Regions from separate parts of the Amycolatopsis sp. NPDC049159 genome, predicted to be linked through region 1. Evidence: riboswitches for the same ligand, from Rfam matches in the RefSeq annotation. Region 1 holds a riboswitch; each other region holds the start of a gene.
What was found. A riboswitch is a leader RNA that binds a small molecule or an ion and turns the genes downstream of it on or off. The one in region 1 is predicted to bind S-adenosylmethionine.
Positions count from the first base shown of each region.

Region 2: linked by a shared signal. The riboswitch ahead of AB0B33_RS43945 (ATP-binding cassette domain-containing protein) and the one ahead of AB0B33_RS37920 (aminotransferase class V-fold PLP-dependent enzyme) in region 1 are both predicted to bind S-adenosylmethionine.
Region 3: linked by a shared signal. The riboswitch ahead of thrC (threonine synthase) and the one ahead of AB0B33_RS37920 (aminotransferase class V-fold PLP-dependent enzyme) in region 1 are both predicted to bind S-adenosylmethionine.

Region 1 covers NZ_JBEZDL010000025.1:47,555-50,820, reverse strand. The annotation lists gene AB0B33_RS37925 (hypothetical protein) at 1-507, opposite strand, end outside; gene AB0B33_RS37920 (aminotransferase class V-fold PLP-dependent enzyme) at 524-1,924, opposite strand; SAM riboswitch class IV at 1,964-2,078, opposite strand; gene AB0B33_RS37915 (potassium/proton antiporter) at 2,344-3,266, opposite strand, start outside.
Region 2 covers NZ_JBEZDL010000038.1:59,432-62,697, reverse strand. The annotation lists gene rsmA (16S rRNA (adenine(1518)-N(6)/adenine(1519)-N(6))-dimethyltransferase RsmA) at 1-790, shown strand, start outside; SAM riboswitch class I at 917-1,007, shown strand; gene AB0B33_RS43945 (ATP-binding cassette domain-containing protein) at 1,221-2,234, shown strand; gene AB0B33_RS43940 (MFS transporter) at 2,288-3,266, opposite strand, start outside.
Region 3 covers NZ_JBEZDL010000005.1:12,304-15,569, forward strand. The annotation lists gene AB0B33_RS10860 (ComEC/Rec2 family competence protein) at 1-609, shown strand, start outside; gene thrC (threonine synthase) at 652-1,917, opposite strand; SAM riboswitch class I at 1,930-2,063, opposite strand; gene holA (DNA polymerase III subunit delta) at 2,212-3,192, shown strand; gene rpsT (30S ribosomal protein S20) at 3,250-3,266, opposite strand, start outside.

The DNA.
Region 1 (3,266 bases):
CGCGAACAGGGCCGCGGTGACCAGGAGGAACACGCTGCGTTCGTACGCCGCGAGCACCAGCAGGCCGAGGGTGGCCAGCAGCGGGCCGCGCAGCCCGTCCCCGAGCCGGAACTGCCAGGACCCCACCAGGTCGAGCAGCGGGACGGCGAGCAGCGCGCCGAGCGTGCCGAGGACGAACCACCCGGTGCGGGCCGGGCGCAGCGCGAGGGCGTACCAGACGGCCGTGCCGGCCACCACCACGAGCAGCGCGACCAGCCACACCGGCCCGGCGGGCAGCTCCGCCCCCGCGGCGTAGTAGGTGTCCTGGGTGAAGAACTGCGTCGCCGGGTAGCCCGTGCCGCCGACGCCGCCGGTGCCGAGGTGCTGCTGCTCCAGCGGTCCGGAAACGAGGTTCACGGCGTCGCCCTCGGCCGGGCTCCGGCGCGACAGCAGCCGCACCACCGCCGCGCCGATCAGCGCGAAACCCAGCAACGCCAGCGGAAACCAGAAACGCGGTCCTCTCCCCATCGGGCCAGGCTAACGCTCAGCAGAACGGCGGGAGCTCCCGCGGGTCGCCGACCGGCGCCCAGCGGCCGTCCACCTTCGCGTACTCCCAGTCCGCTCCGCGCGCGACGATCCGGCGCAGCGCCAGCAGCACGCGGTCGACGTGCTCTTCGGTGCTGCCCAGGCCGAGGCTGACGCGGATCGCCTGCTGCCCCTCGCCGCCGGCGACGGCGATCAGGCGCTTGGCCGCGATGTGGGCGCAGAAGGCGCCGTCGCGCACGCCGATGCCGTACTCCGCGGACAGGACCGCCGCGAGCCAGCCCGGGTCGAACCCCGCGACGGTGAAGCTGACCGTGCCGACGCGGTCGACCGGCGCGTCGAACAGGCGCAGTTCGGCGCAGCCCGGGATGCTCTCGAGTCCCTTGCGCAGCCGGGTGAGCAGCGCCTGTTCGTGCGCGACGACGGCGTCCCAGTCGCGGGAGAGGGTCTCGCACGCGACGCCCAGCGCGTACACGCCGACGGTGTTGGGCGAACCGGCTTCGTGGCGCTCGGGGCCGTCGTTCCAGACGACGGCGTCTTCGGTGACGAGCTTCGTCGCGCCGCCGCCGGCGAGGTACGGGCGCGCGGCGCGCAGCCAGTCCGCGCGGCCGATCAGCGCGCCGGCGCCGAAGGGGGCGTACAGCTTGTGGCCGGAAACGGCGACGTAGTCGACGTCCAGGTCCCGGATCGAGATCCGGCGGTGCGGCGCGAGCTGCGCGGCGTCGAGGGCGATGCGGGCGCCGTGCTTCCGCGCCACGGCGGCGATTTCGGCCACCGGGAGCAGCTCACCGGTCACGTTGGACGCGCCGGTGACGACCACGAGCCGGGGCCCCTGCGGGGAACCCGCGAGTGCTTCGTCCACAGCGGACACTGCGGCGAGACGCGTGCGCGGGGCCGGGATCCGCCGGACGTTCGGGCCCTGCCACGGCAGCAGCGCGGCGTGGTGCTCGGTGTCGAAGACGACGACGGTGGTGTGCCGCGGCAGGCTGCGGGCGAGCAGGTTGAAGGAGTCGGTGGTGTTGCGGGTGAAGACGACGGTGTCGGTCCGGCGGGCGTCGACGAACCGGCGCAGGACGTCGCGGGTGCGCTCGTAGAGCTTGGTGGAGACCTGCGAGGCGAAGCCGGCGCCGCGGTGGACGCTGGCGTACCAGGGCAGGAACTCGTCGACCTTGGCGCGGACGGCGTCGAGGCAGGGGGCGCTCGCCGCGTGGTCGAGGTTGGCGTACCCGATGGTTTCGCCGGTGACGAGCGGGACGCGCAGCGCCGCGCCGGCGACAGTGGGGATGCCCTGCGGGGCAAGGAATTCGGTGCCACGGGCGGCCGGGGCGGTGGCGAGACCCGGTTCGGCGGCGTGCGGGGTTCCGGAAGTCGTGGCGCTGGTGCGGTCGATGGCGAGAGTCATCGGGGTGCCTCCTCGGCGGTCCGGGGGACCCCGGCGAGGGGCCCGCGCTTGCCCGTCGCGGGACGCGACCGGCCCGGTCTTCACCCGGGGCACCCCACCGCGGTAGGAGGGTTGCCGGCCAGCAAGCCGGGGCTTCGCGCTGGCACTCATGACCTGGCACAGAAGGTAACCGAGAACGCGCCGGGTGGCCAACCCCCTCCTCACATTCTGAGACGCCGTTCACAGCGCGCCCTGGTCAGAGCTTCGCGCGGAACCGGCCGGGCAGCGGGATCACGGCGTCGTCGGCGAGGTGCGTCGCGGTGCCTTCGTACTGCTCGGCGTGGTCGAGGGTCACCCAGTGGCCGCCGGCGCGGTGCTGCAGGTGGCCGGTGGCGGCGAGCGGCGCGGGTAGCCACCCATGAGAACGAGAGCCGGCCGCGTCAGCGACCCGACTCGCCCTTCCAGCGGGCCAGGCGCCCGGCCCGGTCGACGGCGCGCAGCCGGAGCTCGACGGCGTCGCGCACCGCCGACGTCGTGACCACCAGCAGCTGGTCGTGCTCCTGCAGCCGGCTGGTCTTCTGCGGGGTGAAGCCCGCTTCGCCGCGGACGACCAGGCTGACCGTCGCGCCGACGGGGAGCCGCAGCTCGGAGAGGTACACGCCGTGCAGCTTGGACCCGGGCTGGATGCGCACCTGCAGCAGTTCGGCGCCGAGCTCGTCCAGCGGGGCCGAGTCGACCTCGATCTCGTGCGCCTCGGACTTCTTCGCCAGCCCGAGCCAGCGCCCGAGCGGGCCGAGCGTCGCGCCCTGCAGCAGCGTCAGCACGATGACCAGCACGAACACCGCGTCGACCAGCCGTTGCGCGCCGGGCACCCCGTGCGACAGCGGGATCATGGCGAGCACGATCGGCACCGCGCCGCGCAGTCCGGCCCACGACAGGAACGCCTGTTCCCGCCACGGCAGCCGGAACGGCAGCATCGCCAGCACGACCGAGATCGGCCGCGCCAGCAGCAGCACGACGGCGCCCGCGACCAGGCCGGGCACGATCGCGTCGAGCAGCCGGCCCGGCGAGGCGAACAGGCCGAGCAGCACGAACAACCCGATCTGGGCCAGCCAGCCCAGCCCCTCGGCGAACGAGAGCGTGTCGGAGCGGTGCGGGAGCCGCGAATTGCCGAGCACCAGCGCGGCGACGTAGGTGGCGAGCAGCCCGGACGCGTGCAGCAGCTGCCCGGACGAATACGCCACGACGCACACTGCGACCGTGGCCAGCGGGTACAGGCCGGTCGCCGGCAGCGCGGCGCGGCGCAGCGCGATCCCGCCGAGCCAGCCGAACGCGAGCCCGATGGCCAGGCCGGCCGCGAGCT
Region 2 (3,266 bases), on a different contig from region 1:
GACCAAGAAGCTCGGGCAGAACTTCGTGCACGATCCCAACACCGTCCGGCGGATCGTCGAGCTGGCGAACGTCACCGAGGACGACGTCGTCCTCGAGGTAGGGCCCGGGCTCGGGTCGCTGACGCTGGGCCTGCTCGCCACCGGGGCGCGGGTCGTCGCCGTCGAGATCGATCCCAAGCTCGCCGCGCGGCTGCCCGAGACCGTCGCCGAGCGGGGGGCCGAAGCCGCCGGCCGGCTGACCGTCGTCGGGGCCGACGCGCTGCGCGTCAAGAACGCCGACCTGCCCGGCGAGCCGACCGCGCTCGTCGCCAACCTGCCCTACAACGTCGCCGTGCCGGTCGTGCTGCACCTGCTCGCCGAAGTGCCCTCGCTCGCCTCCGGGCTCGTCATGGTGCAGACCGAGGTCGCCGAGCGGATGGCGGCCGGGCCGGGCAGCCGGATCTACGGCGTCCCGAGCGTCAAGCTCGCTTGGTACGGTCCCGCACGGAAAGTCGCCGCGGTGCCACGGTCGGTGTTCTGGCCGGTGCCCAACGTGGATTCCGCGCTCGTCGCCTTCGAGCGCGCCGCCACCCCGGCGTCCGAAGACCGGGACGGTCTCTTCTCCCTGGTTGACGCCGCTTTCTCACAACGCAGGAAAACGCTTCGCGCCGCGCTCGCGGGCTGGGCGGGCTCGGCCGAACGGGCCGGGGAGCTCCTGACGGCCGCCGGGGTCGACCCGAAGACCCGGGGCGAGCAGCTCGACGTGCACGCTTTCGCCCGGATCGCGGCACGCGCGCGGGTCCACCACTGAATCCACCACAGTGGAGGCGGTGAAAAACGCACGTTTCGGCCGTCACCCCGTGACTGCGACACCTCCAGTCGTGTGATGTGGGCCAACGGGCTTGCTTTCGCTCCGTGGGATCGGCTTAACTCAGTACGTCCATCCCGAGCGACCGAGAGACCTGGCTCGTCGAAGTCGCAGCAACCACCCTCCACAGGGCAGGTGCTACCGCCAGGACCGATGGAGGCCGTTTTCGATGAAGAGGGTAGCTCGCCCCCTGCTGTTGACCAGGCGCCGCGTTGTCGACGAAGGCCGCCGCTCCGTCTCCGCATGTCGACGCTCGCGCTGAGCTTCGTCTGAGCCGACACACCCCTTCTTCACGCACCGTCCACTGAGGACGGACACTCGCTTGCGGCCGGGCGCGCCCTCGTGCGCTGCGCCCTGTTTTTCTGGAGCTATCGTGATCACGGTCGAAAACCTGTCCAAATCCTTTGCCACCAACGGAGATTCCGTCGTCGCCCTGCACGACGTGAGCGTCGAGGTCCAGGCCGGCTCGCTGTTCGGCGTCGTCGGCCCGGCCGGTTCGGGCAAGTCCGTCCTGGCCCGGTGCATCGCGCTGCAGGAGCGCCCCGACCGCGGCGTCGTCCGGCTGGACGGCCTCAACACCGGCACGCTCGACGGCCGCCGCCTCCGCGAGATCCGCCGTCAGCTCGGGGTCGTTTCGACGAAGCCGGAGCTGATCGCCGAGCGCACCATCGCCGGCAACATCGCTTCCCCGCTGGAGCAGCTCGGCGTCGACGGCCCGCAGCGCCGCAGCCGGGTCGGCTCGCTGCTGGACCTCGTCGGCCTGACCCCGCGCGCCGCGCAGCGTCCCGGTGAGCTCACCGCGGGTCAGCTCCGCCGCGTCGCGGTCGCGAAGGCGCTGGCCGCCGCGCCCGCCGTGCTGCTCGCCGACGACCCGACCGCCGGGATCGACCCGGAGGAGGCCGGCTCGGTGCTCACCGTGCTCGACCGCGCCCGCTCCGAGCTCGGCACCACGGTCGTCGTCACGACGCCGGACGCGGGCGTCGTCCGCCGGCTCTGCGACGACGTCGCGGTGCTGGAAGACGGCACCGTCGTCGAGCGCGGCACCGTGCTCGACCTGATCTCGAACCCGGGCAGCCGCACCGCGCAGGCGCTGCTGCCGGCCATCGAGACCTCGCGCTCGCAGTCCTCGCGCTACGACCGCGCGGTCGACGTCGTGCTGGTCGGGTTCGCGTCGGTGGGCGCGCTGCTGCCCGAGGCCGCCGGCCGCTTCGACGTCGAGTTCGCCACCATCGGCGGCGGGCTGACCCGGATCGGCGACACCCCGGTCGGCCGCTTCCGCCTCGGCGTCCGCGGCGAGCGCGCCGACGCGGCGCTGGCGTGGGTCGCCGAGCGCGGCGGCCACGTCACCCAGACCGCCCGCGGCCCCCAGGCCGTCGTCGCCGCCTGATCCCATCTGTCGTGAAGGCCACCTCGAGGAATTCGAGGTGGCCTTCACGGCGTTCAGCGGGAGCCGCGCGGGAGGACGAGGAACGCGGTGAGGGCGGCCGCGGCGACGATCGCCGCCGCCCAGGCCGACGCCGTCGTGTAGCCGTGGACGATCGCCGTCGGCGTGGTGAGGCCCGCCGAGGCCGCGGTGGCGATGGTGTTCAGGGCGGCCGTGCCGAGGGACGCGCCCACCTGCTGCGACGTCGTCACGAACGCCGAAGCCGCGCCCGCGTCCCGCGCACCGACGTCGCGGGTGGCGACGTTCAGCACCACCGGCATGCACAGCCCGGCCCCGACGCCGAGCAGCAGCTGCATCGGCAGGACGACCCCGGCGTAGGACGCGTCCGGCGTCAGCCGCGTGGCCGCCACGAGCCCGCAAGCCAGCACGGACAACCCGCCCGCCAGCAGCGGCCGCGGGCCGACGCGCGGGAGCAGCCGTCCCGAAAGCTGGGTCGACGTCAGCATGTTCGCCCCCAGTGTCGGCAGGAACGCCAGCGCCGCGGCGAGCGCGCCGTAGCCCATCACGACCTGCAGCTGGTAGGTCAGGAACAGGAACATCCCGAACGCGCCGAACGAGGCCGCCCCGATCGTCAGGTAGGCGACGGCGCGAGCGCGGTCGCGCACCACCGCGAGCGGCAGCAGCGGGTGCGGGTGCCGGGCCTGCCGGCGCACGAACCAGCCGAGCAGGAACAGCGACAGCACGAGGAAACCCAGCACCGGCGGGGAAAATCCCTGAGTGGCCACTTCGGACAGTGCGTGCACCAGCAGCACGACGCCGCCGCAGCTGAGCGCCGCACTGGTCCAGTCCAGCTGCGTGTCGCGGTGCGCGGCCGTCGGCGGCACGGCGAACCAGGCGCCCAGCCCGGCCAGCACGGCGACCGGCACGTTGACGTAGAGGCTCCAGCGCCAGTCGAGGAACTGCGTGAGCGCGCCGCCGACGGTGAGGCCCAGCGCGGAGCCGGACATCATGATGGCGCCGAAGATCCCGAACGCC
Region 3 (3,266 bases), on a different contig from region 1:
GGCGGGCTGGCGTCGGTCTTCGACGGCCGGGCGGTCGGCGGGATCGCCGTCGGGGCGGGGCGGGCGCCGGAGTGGGCGTGGCGGCAGGTGGCTGCGGAAGCGGCCCGGCAGGCGGTGCCGCTGGTGGAGCTGAACCCGGGGGAGCGGCTGGCCTGGCCGGGATTGTCGCTCGACGTCTTGGGGCCGCGGTACGTACCGGCGCGCTCGGCGGGGCAGGACGGAACGACCATCAACAACAGCTCGGTCGTGCTGCGGGCGGAAACGGCGGCGGGCCGGGTGCTGCTGACCGGCGACGTCGAGCTGGCCGCGCAAGCCGACCTGCTCGCCGACATCGGTGACCTGAAAGCGGAGGTGCTGAAAGTCCCCCACCACGGTTCGCGTTACTCGCTGCCGTCTTTCCTCGCGGCGGTGGCGCCGCGGGTGGCCTTGGTCAGCGTCGGCGCCGGCAACACCTACGGCCACCCGAACAAGTCCACAATGGACACATTGACGGCGCTCGGCGCGCTCGTCACGCGGACCGACGTCGACGGCGACACGGCGGTCGTGACGGACACGGCGGGGCCGGCGGTCGCGCGCCGGGGCGAGCCTCGTGGCCCGCCGCGCCGCTGAAACCCGGGGCACGCCTCGCGGCGCGCCCCGGGCCGGCGGACGTCAGTAGCCGAGCGCCTTGTTCACGGCGGCGGCCGACGGGGGCACGATCGCCTTGGGGCCCACGTGGTTCTCGATCGCGTCGAGGGTCTTGAGGCCGTCGCCGGTGATCAGCAGGACGGTCTCCGCGTCCGGGTCCAGCTTGCCCGTCTCGATCAGCTTCTTCGCCGTGGCGACGGTGACGCCGCCGGCCGTCTCGGTGAAGATGCCTTCGGTGCGGGCCAGCAGGCGGATGCCTTCGACGACCTCTTCGTCGGTGACGTCCTCGATCGCGCCACCGGTGCGGTTGACGACGTCGAGCACGTAGGGGCCGTCGGCCGGGTTGCCGATCGCCAGCGAGCGGGCGATGGTGTCCGGCTTCACCGGCTGGACGACGTCATGGCCGGCGCGGAACGCGGCCGACACCGGCGAGCAGCCGGTGGCCTGGGCGCCGAACACCTTGTACGGGCTGGCGTCCACGAGGCCGAGCTGGCCCAGCTCACGGAAACCCTTGTCCACCTTGGTCAACTGCGAACCGGAGGCGATCGGCACGACGATCTGCGAGGGGATGCGCCAGCCGAGCTGCTCGGCGACCTCGAAGGCCAGCGTCTTCGAGCCTTCCGAGTAGTACGGCCGGACGTTCACGTTCACGAACGCCCACTTCGGGTGCTCGCCGGCCAGCTCGGTGGCGAGGCGGTTGACGTCGTCGTAGTTGCCGTCGACCGCGACGAGGTCGCCGTCGTACACGGCGGTGGTGAGGATCTTGGCGCGCTCGAGGGACTTCGGGATCAGCACGACCGACCGCCAGCCGGCGCGGGCCGCGGCGGCGGCCGTCGCGTTGGCCAGGTTGCCGGTCGACGGACACGCGAGCACCTCGAAGCCGAACTCGCGGGCCGCGGCCAGCGCGACGGCGACGACGCGGTCCTTGAACGAGTGCGTCGGGTTGCCGGTGTCGTCCTTGACCCACAGGCGCTTGAGGCCGAGTTCCTTGGCGAGGCGGTCGGCGCGGACCAGGCGGGTCGCGCCCGGCTCGGTGTTGGGGATCTCTTCGACGTTGGACGGAACCGGGAGGAGTTTCTTGTAGCGCCAGATGTTCTTGGGGCCGGCCTCGATGTCTTCGCGGCGGACGCGGCCGAAGTCGTAGGCGACCTCGAGCGGCGAGAAGTCTTCGGCGGAGACGAATTCGGGGGCGAGCGGCTGCCGGTGGCCCTCTTCCTTCGACACCAGCTCGACGGCGGGACCGAGGTCCGGGGTCTTGGTGGTGGAGGTCGTGCCGAGGGTTGCGGTCATCGCGAGGTTCCTTCCTCATCTGCCCCGCCGAAGCGGGCCGGAATTGGCACCGTGGTCGTCAGCTACCCCGCGATCGCGGGATGACGGGCTGTACGCCGGTTGCCGGGGCTTCGTCGGGCCGTTCCCTCTGCCCCTCTGGATGAGCGGTATTCAGTTGTCGGTGCGCGCACGCCGGGTTTCCCCGGGGCGGGCTGCCTCGCCTACACCGTACGACATGGTGCTCGAGCCGTGCCATGGTGTCCGCTCGACATCACCGGAGCGGGCGCACCGCGGCGCGGGTGAGAGGATTCGGGGGTGACCGCGCAAGCCACCGCCCCGGCCCCGCTGCACCTGGTGCTGGGTGACGAAGAACTGCTGATCGAGCGGGCCGTCCGCGAGACGCTGGCCGCCGCCCGCGCGATGGACGCCACGGCCGAGCTGACCCGGGTCCGGGTGTCCGATCTCACAGCCCCCGAGCTGGCCGAACTGGTGAGCCCGTCGCTGTTCAGCGAGGGCCGCGTGATCGTCCTCGAATCGGCGCAGGACATCTCGCAGGAGCTGGCCGACGCCGTGGCGTCCTACCTGAAGGACCCGGCGGAGGGGGTCGTGCTCGTCGTCGTCCACACCGGGGGCGGCCGCAGCAAGGCGGGCAAGACGCTCCCGGCGTCGCTGAAGAAGGCCGGGGCCGAGATCACGGAGTGCCCGAAGCTGACGAAGCCGGCCGAGCGCGAGCAGTTCGTGCGGCACGAGGTGCGCCGGGCGGGCGGCAAGATCGACCCGGCCGGGGTCGCCGCGCTGATCGACGCCGTGGGCTCCGACCTGCGCGAACTCTCCTCGGCGGCCAACCAGCTGGTGGCCGACACGGGCGGGACGATCGACACCGACGCGGTCCACCGGTACCACCGCGGCCGCGCCGACGTGACCGGGTTCGCGGTCGCGGAGAAGGCCGTCAGCGGCGACCGCTCGGCGGCGCTGGAGTCGTTGCGCTGGGCGATGCAGCTGGGGGTCCCGCACGTCCTGGTGGCGGACGCGTTGGCCGACGCGGTCCGCACGATCGCGCGCGTCTCGGGGGCCGGGCGCGGCAACCCGAACCAGCTGGCGGGTGAGCTGGGCATGCCGCCGTGGAAGATCCGCAAGGCGCAGGGCCAGTCCCGCGGGTGGAACCAGGACGGCCTGGCCACGGCCATGCGGGTGGTCGCACGGCTGAACGCCGAGGTCAAGGGCGTGGCGGCGGACCCGGGCTACGCGCTGGAGCGCGCTGTCCTCGAGGTCGCGGCGGCCAAGGGCGACCGCTGACCCCGGACACGGAGAAGGCCCCGGCCGGAGCCGGGGCCTTCCCAGAAATCAACCAGCTCAGAGCGCGTTGACGC